2 regions of the Buttiauxella noackiae genome follow, and region 2 is predicted to be linked to the other one. Evidence: predicted binding sites of a transcription regulator. Region 2 holds the regulator's gene; the other holds the start of a gene.

Region 1 (4,434 bases), on a different contig from region 2:
GCCATGCCGGTAAATCCGTTAGCGGTAGCAACTTCGTTGGAGTCGAACATATCAGAAGACAGGGTAATCAACGCGCCAGACAGTGACTGGTGAGCGAAGCCACCAACGCATAACAGTGCAATCGCCACCATTGGGCTGCCGAACAAACCGACCATGCCCGGCAGGATCATCAGCACGGCACCCATTGTGACGACCAGTTTGCGCGATACAACAATATTCACCCCGAAAATTTTCTGGAACATACCAGGCAGATAACCGCCAATAATGCAGCCAAAATCGGCGAACAGCATCGGGATCCAGGCAAACATAGCGATATCTTTGAGGTTAAAGCCGTAGGTGTGCACCATAAACAGTGGGATCCACGCGTTAAACGTACCCCACGCAGGTTCTGCCAGGAAACGCGGCAATGCGATACCCCAAAACTTACGTTGTTTCAGCAGGCGACCAATACGAACTTTCTCAACCTTTGGTTTCTCTGGCTGACCATCGGTTATATAGAGATACTCTTCCCGGGACAGTGATTTGCTTTTCGATGGACGGTTATAAGTGAAGTACCAACCCGTAGCCCACAGCACACTGAAAATACCGACGAGAATAAACGCCAGTCTCCAGTCTCTGATATAAATAGCCCAGGCCACCAGCGGAGGTGCGATCACTGCGCCTATAGAAGAACCAACGTTGAAATAGCCTACGGCGACTGAACGTTCGGTATCCGGGAACCATTCAGTTACTGATTTTAATCCAGCTGGAATCATCGCACTTTCGGCGAAACCACCAAGGCCACGGAACATTGCCAGACCTTTCCAGCCTGTCGCAAATGATGCACCAATGCAGAACACACCCCACATCAGGCCGAAAATGGTGTAACCCACTTTGGTGCCTAAAGTATCAAGCAGATAACCTGCGATAGGTTGTGCAATGGTGTAACACGCCGAGAATGTCGCAATAATGTAAGAATATTGCTGGGTGGTAATGTGCAAATCGCTCTGTAATGTTGGCGCTGCGGCAGAAATAGTATTTCGGGTTAAATAGCAAAGAATGGTGCCTAATGTCACCAGTGACAGCATAAACCAGCGCTTGTGGCCTGTTTTGCGCATAATGAATCCCCGTTTTCAAGCAATAAGTGGCCTGACCGCTGCAAGGCAGCAGGCAAATAAATAATTCAGAGGAGATAAAAATCAGCGGCGCTTCAGAAGACGTCGAGGATTCTGGTTTGGCCCATCCTGGACTTGTTTTTGTTATGTAGATCACATCTTCTTTTGATAATGAACCTGTGTTTCACTTTTATTTGTGATTCATCTCAATTTTTTATGTGTAATCTACCCCTAAAGGATAATGTATGTGACGTGTGTCACATTTCTTTAAGTGATGAATTACTAGTAATGATGAAAAATATGAATGATATGCACCGCATAATCCCCACCGATTCACCGATACGAATTAATAAGTACATTAGCGATTGCGGTATCTGTTCCCGCCGTCAGGCCGATCGTTACGTTGAAGAAGGCGATGTGTTTATTAACGGCAGGCAGGCTAGTTTTGGCGCTCAGGTGTTTTCCGGGGATGTGGTGAAGCTAAACAACCAGCTTATTGAGCCCCGTGATGAAAACGATCTCGTGCTGATGGTTCTAAATAAGCCTGTGGGCATCATCACCACGATGGAAAAGAGTGTGTGCGATAACATCAGTGGTCTCATTCATAGCGACAAACGCGTTTCTCCTGTCGGGCGTCTGGATAAACATTCGCAGGGGCTGATTTTACTGACCAACCACGGTGATGTAGTTAATAAAATTCTACGCGCCGGTAATAATCACGAAAAAGAGTATGTCGTCACCGTGAACAAACCGATGTCTGACGAGTTTATTATTGGGTTGAGCGCGGGTGTTCCGATACTGGGTACGGTAACCAAACCCTGTAAAGTGACGAAAGAATCTTCTCAAATATTTCGCATTATATTAGTTCAAGGGTTGAACCGTCAGATCCGCCGGATGTGTAAGTATTTTGGCTATGAAGTCACCCGGCTTGAACGAATCCGCATCATGAATATCTATCTGGAAGGGTTGCCGTTAGGGGAATCACGCTATTTAACTGGCGAGGAACAAAGTGAATTATTGAAGCGGATTAAGCATTCAGAATCTGCCGTATGACAGGGTGAAATAAGCAGCAAAGCGGCCTGTCATAAAACTGTCATATTTCGTACATTTAACTGTCACCAAACTGTCCTATTTTCTATCCTGCATCCACTAAACAACGATTTACGTTCACCTCTGCAGGAGACATTATGAAAGTTATGCGTACCACTGTCGCAACTGTTGTCGCCGCGACCTTATCCCTGACTGCTTTCGGCGCAAACGCCGCTGCAAGCCTGACTGGTGCTGGTGCAACATTCCCTGCGCCGGTGTATGCCAAATGGGCAGATACCTACAATAAATCAACTGGTAATAAAGTGAACTACCAGGGTATTGGCTCCTCAGGTGGCGTTAAACAAATCATTGCTAACACTGTAGATTTCGGCGCATCTGATGCCCCGCTGTCTGAAGATAAACTGCAACAAGAGGGGCTGTTCCAGTTCCCGACTGTTATCGGTGGTGTCGTTCTGGCAGTTAACCTGCCGGGCGTGAAATCCGGTGAGCTGGTGCTCGACGGTAAAACTCTGGGTGACATCTACCTGGGCAAAATCAAAAAATGGGATGACGAAGCAATTGCTAAACTCAACCCAGGCATGAAACTGCCACAGCAGAATATCGCGGTTGTGCGTCGCGCTGACGGTTCCGGTACTTCCTTCGTCTTCACCAGCTACCTGGCGAAAGTGAACGAAGAGTGGAAATCTAAAATCGGTGCAGGCTCAACGGTAAACTGGCCGACCGGCCTGGGCGGTAAGGGTAACGACGGTATTGCAGCCTTCGTTCAGCGCCTGCCTGGTTCAATCGGTTATGTTGAATACGCTTACGCTAAACAAAACAATCTCGCTTATACCAAACTGGTATCTGCTGATGGTAAACCAGTAGCGCCTTCAGAAGAGAACTTTGCCAATGCGGCGAAGGGTGCTGACTGGAGCAAATCATTCGCTCAGGATCTGACAAACCAGAAAGGTGACAGCGCGTGGCCAATCACGTCTACAACCTTCATCCTGGTTCACAAAGAGCAGAAAAACCCAGAGCAAGGTGCTGAAGTGCTGAAGTTCTTCGACTGGGCTTATAAAGACGGTGCTAAACAGGCAAGTGACCTGGATTACGCCGCTCTGCCAGATGCGGTGGTTGAGCAGGTTCGTGCTGCATGGAAGACCAACGTGAAAGACAGCTCTGGTAAGGCGCTTTATTAATTAACGAGAATGGCGGATGGCGCGAATGCTTATCCGCCTTACAATTGCTTTTCGTAGGTCGGATTAGCGTAAGCGACATCCGACATGTTGTAAGAAATGTATTTAAACTTAAAGAGTAAGCTATGGCGGTAAGTAAGCCGACGTTCAAGTCCCCTGGTAAACAAGGTGATGTCATTTTCAGTGCGCTGGTAAAACTGGCTGCGCTGATTGTGCTATTTCTGCTGGGCGGCATCATCATCTCCCTGATCATCTCCTCCTGGCCGAGTATTCAGAAGTTTGGTTTCTCGTTTTTGTGGACCAAAGAGTGGGATGCTCCTAACGATATTTACGGTGCACTGGTTCCGATTTACGGCACGCTGGTGACTTCGTTTATTGCCCTGCTGATTGCTGTGCCTGTGAGTTTTGGTATCGCCCTTTTCCTGACGGAACTGGCACCAAACTGGCTGCGTCGCCCGCTGGGTATTGCCATTGAACTGTTGGCTGCTATCCCAAGTATCGTATACGGCATGTGGGGTCTGTTCATCTTTGCTCCGCTGTTTGCGAAATACTTCCAGGAACCTGTCGGCAACGTGCTCTCTTCTGTGCCGATTGTTGGTGAACTGTTTTCAGGCCCTGCGTTTGGTATCGGTATTCTTGCCGCAGGCGTGATACTGGCAATTATGATCATTCCCTACATTGCAGCCGTTATGCGCGATGTATTCGAACAAACCCCTGTGATGATGAAAGAGTCGGCCTACGGTATTGGCTGCACCACATGGGAAGTTATCTGGCGCATTGTTTTACCGTTCACCAAAAATGGTGTGATTGGCGGTGTGATGCTGGGTCTGGGTCGTGCTCTGGGTGAAACCATGGCAGTGACCTTTATCATCGGGAACACCTATCAACTCGATAATGCATCGCTGTATATGCCGGGCAACAGTATTACGTCTGCCCTGGCGAACGAATTTGCTGAAGCGGAATCTGGCCTGCACACCGCAGCGCTGATGGAACTTGGCCTGATTTTGTTTGTTATCACCTTTATCGTACTGGCTATCTCTAAGTTCATGGTTATGCGTCTGGCGAAGAATGAAGGAGCGCGCTCATGACAACAATGGAAATGCAAAGCCGCGCCG
Region 2 (4,434 bases):
GGTGGGAAAATGATATTGCCTGCTCCAACAAACAGCGCAAAGGTCATAAAGCCCAGTGCGAGGATGTCACGAGATTTCAAATGATGGGTCATAAAATATTTGCAGCCTGTGGATGTGTGGTGTTGAAAGTTTTGAAAATATTCAAATTTTTATACTTTTAAACTCGGCATAAAAGCGGCAATCAGTAGTTACGACAGCGGAAAATCCTTTCCGGGATCGGTGGAGAAGAATAGTTGTTTGAATTACCACTCAAATCCAGTCGGTCTACTAATTACAGGGCCGCAATTAAAACGCTTATAGCGAATGAAGGCAAGAAGGGATCCCAAAACCAGATTGATATCCTTAAATTAGCCAGTAATTTAGAGGATAAGTTTATTCATAAGAAAACATCATGGTTGTTTGTGCGGTCAAATTATAGCCAACTGAGTATTATTGATTTACATTTGAGCAAAAAAAACGCAGGCCAGAAAACTGGCCTGCGGAAAGTTATTTTGACACCATTTGAGTAAACTACTCTGTCTGAATCACTTTTTCGCTCACGATAAGACGCTCAGGCAGTACAAAGGAAAATGTTGTTCCTTTACCCAACTGGCTTTCAATGTGCAGGCGTGCGTCGTGGTGGCTCAAAGCATGTTTCACTATCGCAAGCCCCAGCCCGCTACCACCGGTTTGCCGTGAACGCGCTTTATCTACGCGGTAAAAACGCTCAGTCAGGCGCGGAATATGTTCAGCTGAAATGCCAGGCCCCGTATCTTCAACACTAAAACACGCACCACCTGCAATCCGTTTCCAGCTCACCGTAATATATGTGCCCTCTGGCGTATGGTTTACCGCGTTGTAAACGAGGTTCGAAATCGCACTGCGCAATTGTTCTTCATTACCAAACACTTTCAAGGTTGAGTCGATATCAAACTCTAACGTCTGTCTTTGTTGGCTGAGAGTCTGCGCTTCGCGCTCCACCACACGCAACATCAGTGGGACATCAATCTTTTCATTGAGCACCATCGCCGGGGCTGCTTCAATTTTTGACAGTGTCAGAAGTTGCTTAACCAGGCCTTCCATTCGTGAAGTTTGTTCACGCATGGTACCTAGCGCTTTGTCCCGCAATGGCCCTTCAAGCGCCTGATCCTGCATCATTTCCAGGTAACCTTGCAGCACTGTCAATGGTGTCCGCAGTTCATGGCTGACGTTGGCAAAAAAGTTACGGCGCGCCCCTTCAAGCTGGTGCATCTGAGTCACATCACGCGCCACCAACAGCCACTGTTCGTCGCTGTATGGCATTACGCGAAATTCCAGATGACGGCCATTATTGAGCACAAGTGTCAGTGGGCGGGAAAAATCTTTTTGTGACAAATAGCGGGTAAATTCCGGGTATCGCAGCAAATTAAGGATGTTCTGCCCGTTATCGTCCGGCCAGCGCAACCCTAATAACTGTTGAGCAAGACCATTACACCAAAAAATCGTCCCTTCTTCGGTGGTCAGCACAACCGCATCAGGCAATGATTCCGCACCGCTACGAAAGCGCTTAATCAGGTTACCTAACTCTTTGCGGCGTTTTTTATTACGCAACTGCATCTGGTGAAGGCCGTAGAGCAATGGATCCCAACTCCCCCGCCCCGGAGGAGGCGTCATGCTGCGATCAACCCATAACCACCACGATAGACGCAACAAATTCCAGAAATGCCAAACCAGCAGCCCAGTGACCGCCAGTAATAAAAACCAGGGTAAATGACCAAAAATAAGGCCTAAAATGACGGCCGGTATACAACAGAGCACCAGCTCCAGTACCAGCCTTTTCCATGACAACCGTTCCAGCACGCGTCACTCTCCTGATAAGGAATTAAAAGCGGGTTGAGAACCGATAACCCGTACCGCGTACTGTTTGTACCATTCTGTCATGTCCACTGTGTTCGAGTGCTTTGCGTAACCGCCTAATATGTACGTCCACCGTTCGGTCTTCGACATAAACATTGGTGCCCCACACATGGTTAAGCAATTGCTCACGGCTATACACACGCTCCGGGTGCGTCATAAAGAAGTGTAATAACTTAAACTCGGTTGGCCCCATATCCAGTGGGTTTTCGCCAGTCATTACCCGGTGCGATGATGGGTCCAGACTCAGCCCTTGCATCTCAATTACCTCTTCCACCGCCATTGGCGAGATACGCCGCATCACAGCTTTAATTCGCGCCACCAGCTCCTTCGGGGAAAACGGCTTAGTAATATAATCATCGGCCCCAACTTCCAGGCCGCGCACGCGATCTTCTTCTTCCCCACGCGCCGTCAGCATCATCACCGGTATTTCACGGGTTAATGCTTCACGTTTCAGGTGCTTGATAAACTGAATCCCCGAACCACCCGGCAACATCCAATCCAGCAATATCAGGTCAGGAAAGGGTTCAATAAGCAGATTCACTGCACTGTCATAATCTTCCGCTTCTACAGGTTGAAAACCGTTTTGCTCGAGCACAAAGCTCACCATTTCACGGATTGGAGCTTCATCTTCTACGACTAAAATACGCTTCGCCATGATTCGCCCTGCTCAAGGAATAATTATTGTTGTTTCAATGCGGCGCCATTATGCGTCAGATTTATGACAGATTTATGAAAAACATGACCGCCAGATGACCCATCACTTTGAATTATGACACTCAGTTATGCCGTTATTCCGTATCCGCTTTATAATCGCGGCTACGCTTTTGAACCACGGGACAAGTAATGCGCATTATTCACACATCAGACTGGCATCTGGGTCAAAATTTTTATACCAAAAGCCGCGGTCCTGAGCACCAGGCGTTTCTTGAATGGTTGCTGAAAGCCGCAGTCGAGCATGATGTGGATGCCATAATTGTCGCGGGCGATATTTTTGATACCGGCTCGCCACCGAGCTATGCGCGTGAACTATATAACCGCTTTGTGGTGCAACTCCAGGCAACGGGCTGCTCACTCGTGGTGCTGGCCGGAAACCATGACTCCGTCGCGACGCTTAACGAATCCCGCGAACTGATGGCGTGCCTGAATACATATGTTATTGCCAGTGCTCGCCATGATACCAGCCAGCAAGCTATTGTTCTAAAATCCAAAAGTGGTCAACCCGGTGCGATTCTCTGCCCTATTCCATTTTTGCGCCCACGCGATATTCAAAGCAGCCAGGCGGGTTTATCCGGCCATGAAAAACAGCGTTCATTAATGGAAGCCATCAGCGAGCATTATCAACAGTGTTATAGCGCGGCCTGCGATTTACGCGCTGATGCAAAGCTGCCGATTATTGCCACCGGACATTTAACGACGGTCGGCGTGACCAAAAGCGATGCGGTGCGCGACATTTATATCGGCACGCTCGATGCCTTCCCGGCGCAGCACTTCCCGCAGGCGGATTACATCGCGCTGGGCCATATTCACCGTGCGCAATTAATTGGCGGCACTGAACATATCCGTTATAGCGGCTCGCCAATTCCATTAAGTTTTGATGAAACCGGCAAAAGCAAAAGCGTTTATCTGGTGGAATTTGCCGAAGGCAAACTGCATGAAGTCAACGCGCTGAATGTACCCGTCAGCCAGCCGCTGGCGGTGATCAAAGGCTCTCTTAGCGAAATAGAACAACAGCTGACGCAGTGGCGCGATGCCCCCACAGAGCCCAAAGTGTGGCTGGATATTGAAATCGCCACCGATGAATATCTGCATGATATGCAGCGCCATATTCAGCAACTCACTGAAACATTGCCCGTTGAAGTGGTGTTGCTGCGCCGCAGCCGAGAACAGCGTGAACGCGTTATCGCCCAGCAGCACAAAGAAACCCTGAGTGAACTGACGGTGGAAGAAGTTTTTGAGCGCCGCCTGATTCAGGAAGAGACCACGGAAGAACGCGCGCAACGTTTGCGCACTCTGTTTGCCCAGACAGTGGCAAGCCTGCATGACGCGGAGGAACAGGCATGAAAATTCTCAGCCTGCGGTTAAAAAACCTCAACTCCCTGAAAGGGGAATGGAAAATTGATTTCACCAGCGAGCCTTTTGCCAGCAACGGCTTGTTTGCGATTACCGGGCCAACCGGTGCCGGGAAAACCACGCTGCTCGATGCGATCTGCCTCGCGCTTTATCACAAAACTCCGCGCCTCAATACCGTCTCCCAGTCGCAAAATGACCTGATGACGCGGGATACCGCCGAATGCCTGGCGGAAGTGGAGTTTGAAGTCAAAGGCGTGGCGTATCGCGCATTCTGGAGCCAGAATCGTGCGCGCAATGCGGTAAACGGCAATCTGCAAGCTCCGCGCGTGGAGCTGGCCGAAGTCGCCAGCGGCAAAATAGTTGCCGATAAGGTCAAAGATAAGCTCGATCTTACCGCCAAGCTAACCGGGCTGGATTACGACCGTTTTACCCGCTCGATGATGCTTTCCCAGGGCCAGTTCGCCGCGTTTTTAAACGCCGATGCTAATG

Evidence for each region. The regulator PhoB, encoded in region 2, activates phosphate uptake and scavenging genes when phosphate is short. The targets are predictions, from matches to a motif close to CTGTCATAAAACTGNCNNAT.
Region 1: a site for PhoB is predicted at 2,174-2,193, ahead of pstS (phosphate ABC transporter substrate-binding protein PstS). Genes of this name have one in related genera too.

Annotation. Positions count from the first base shown of each region.
Region 1 is NZ_JPRU01000003.1:381,522-385,955, reverse strand. It holds gene IX31_RS17655 (MFS transporter) at 1-1,097, opposite strand, end outside; partial or broken gene rluF (23S rRNA pseudouridine(2604) synthase RluF) at 1,404-2,138, shown strand; gene pstS (phosphate ABC transporter substrate-binding protein PstS) at 2,282-3,322, shown strand; gene pstC (phosphate ABC transporter permease PstC) at 3,445-4,407, shown strand; gene pstA (phosphate ABC transporter permease PstA) at 4,404-4,434, shown strand, end outside.
Region 2 is NZ_JPRU01000002.1:451,461-455,894, reverse strand. It holds gene brnQ (branched-chain amino acid transporter carrier protein BrnQ) at 1-92, opposite strand, end outside; gene phoR (phosphate regulon sensor histidine kinase PhoR) at 511-1,818, opposite strand; gene phoB (phosphate response regulator transcription factor PhoB) at 1,841-2,530, opposite strand; gene sbcD (exonuclease subunit SbcD) at 2,719-3,936, shown strand; gene sbcC (exonuclease subunit SbcC) at 3,933-4,434, shown strand, end outside.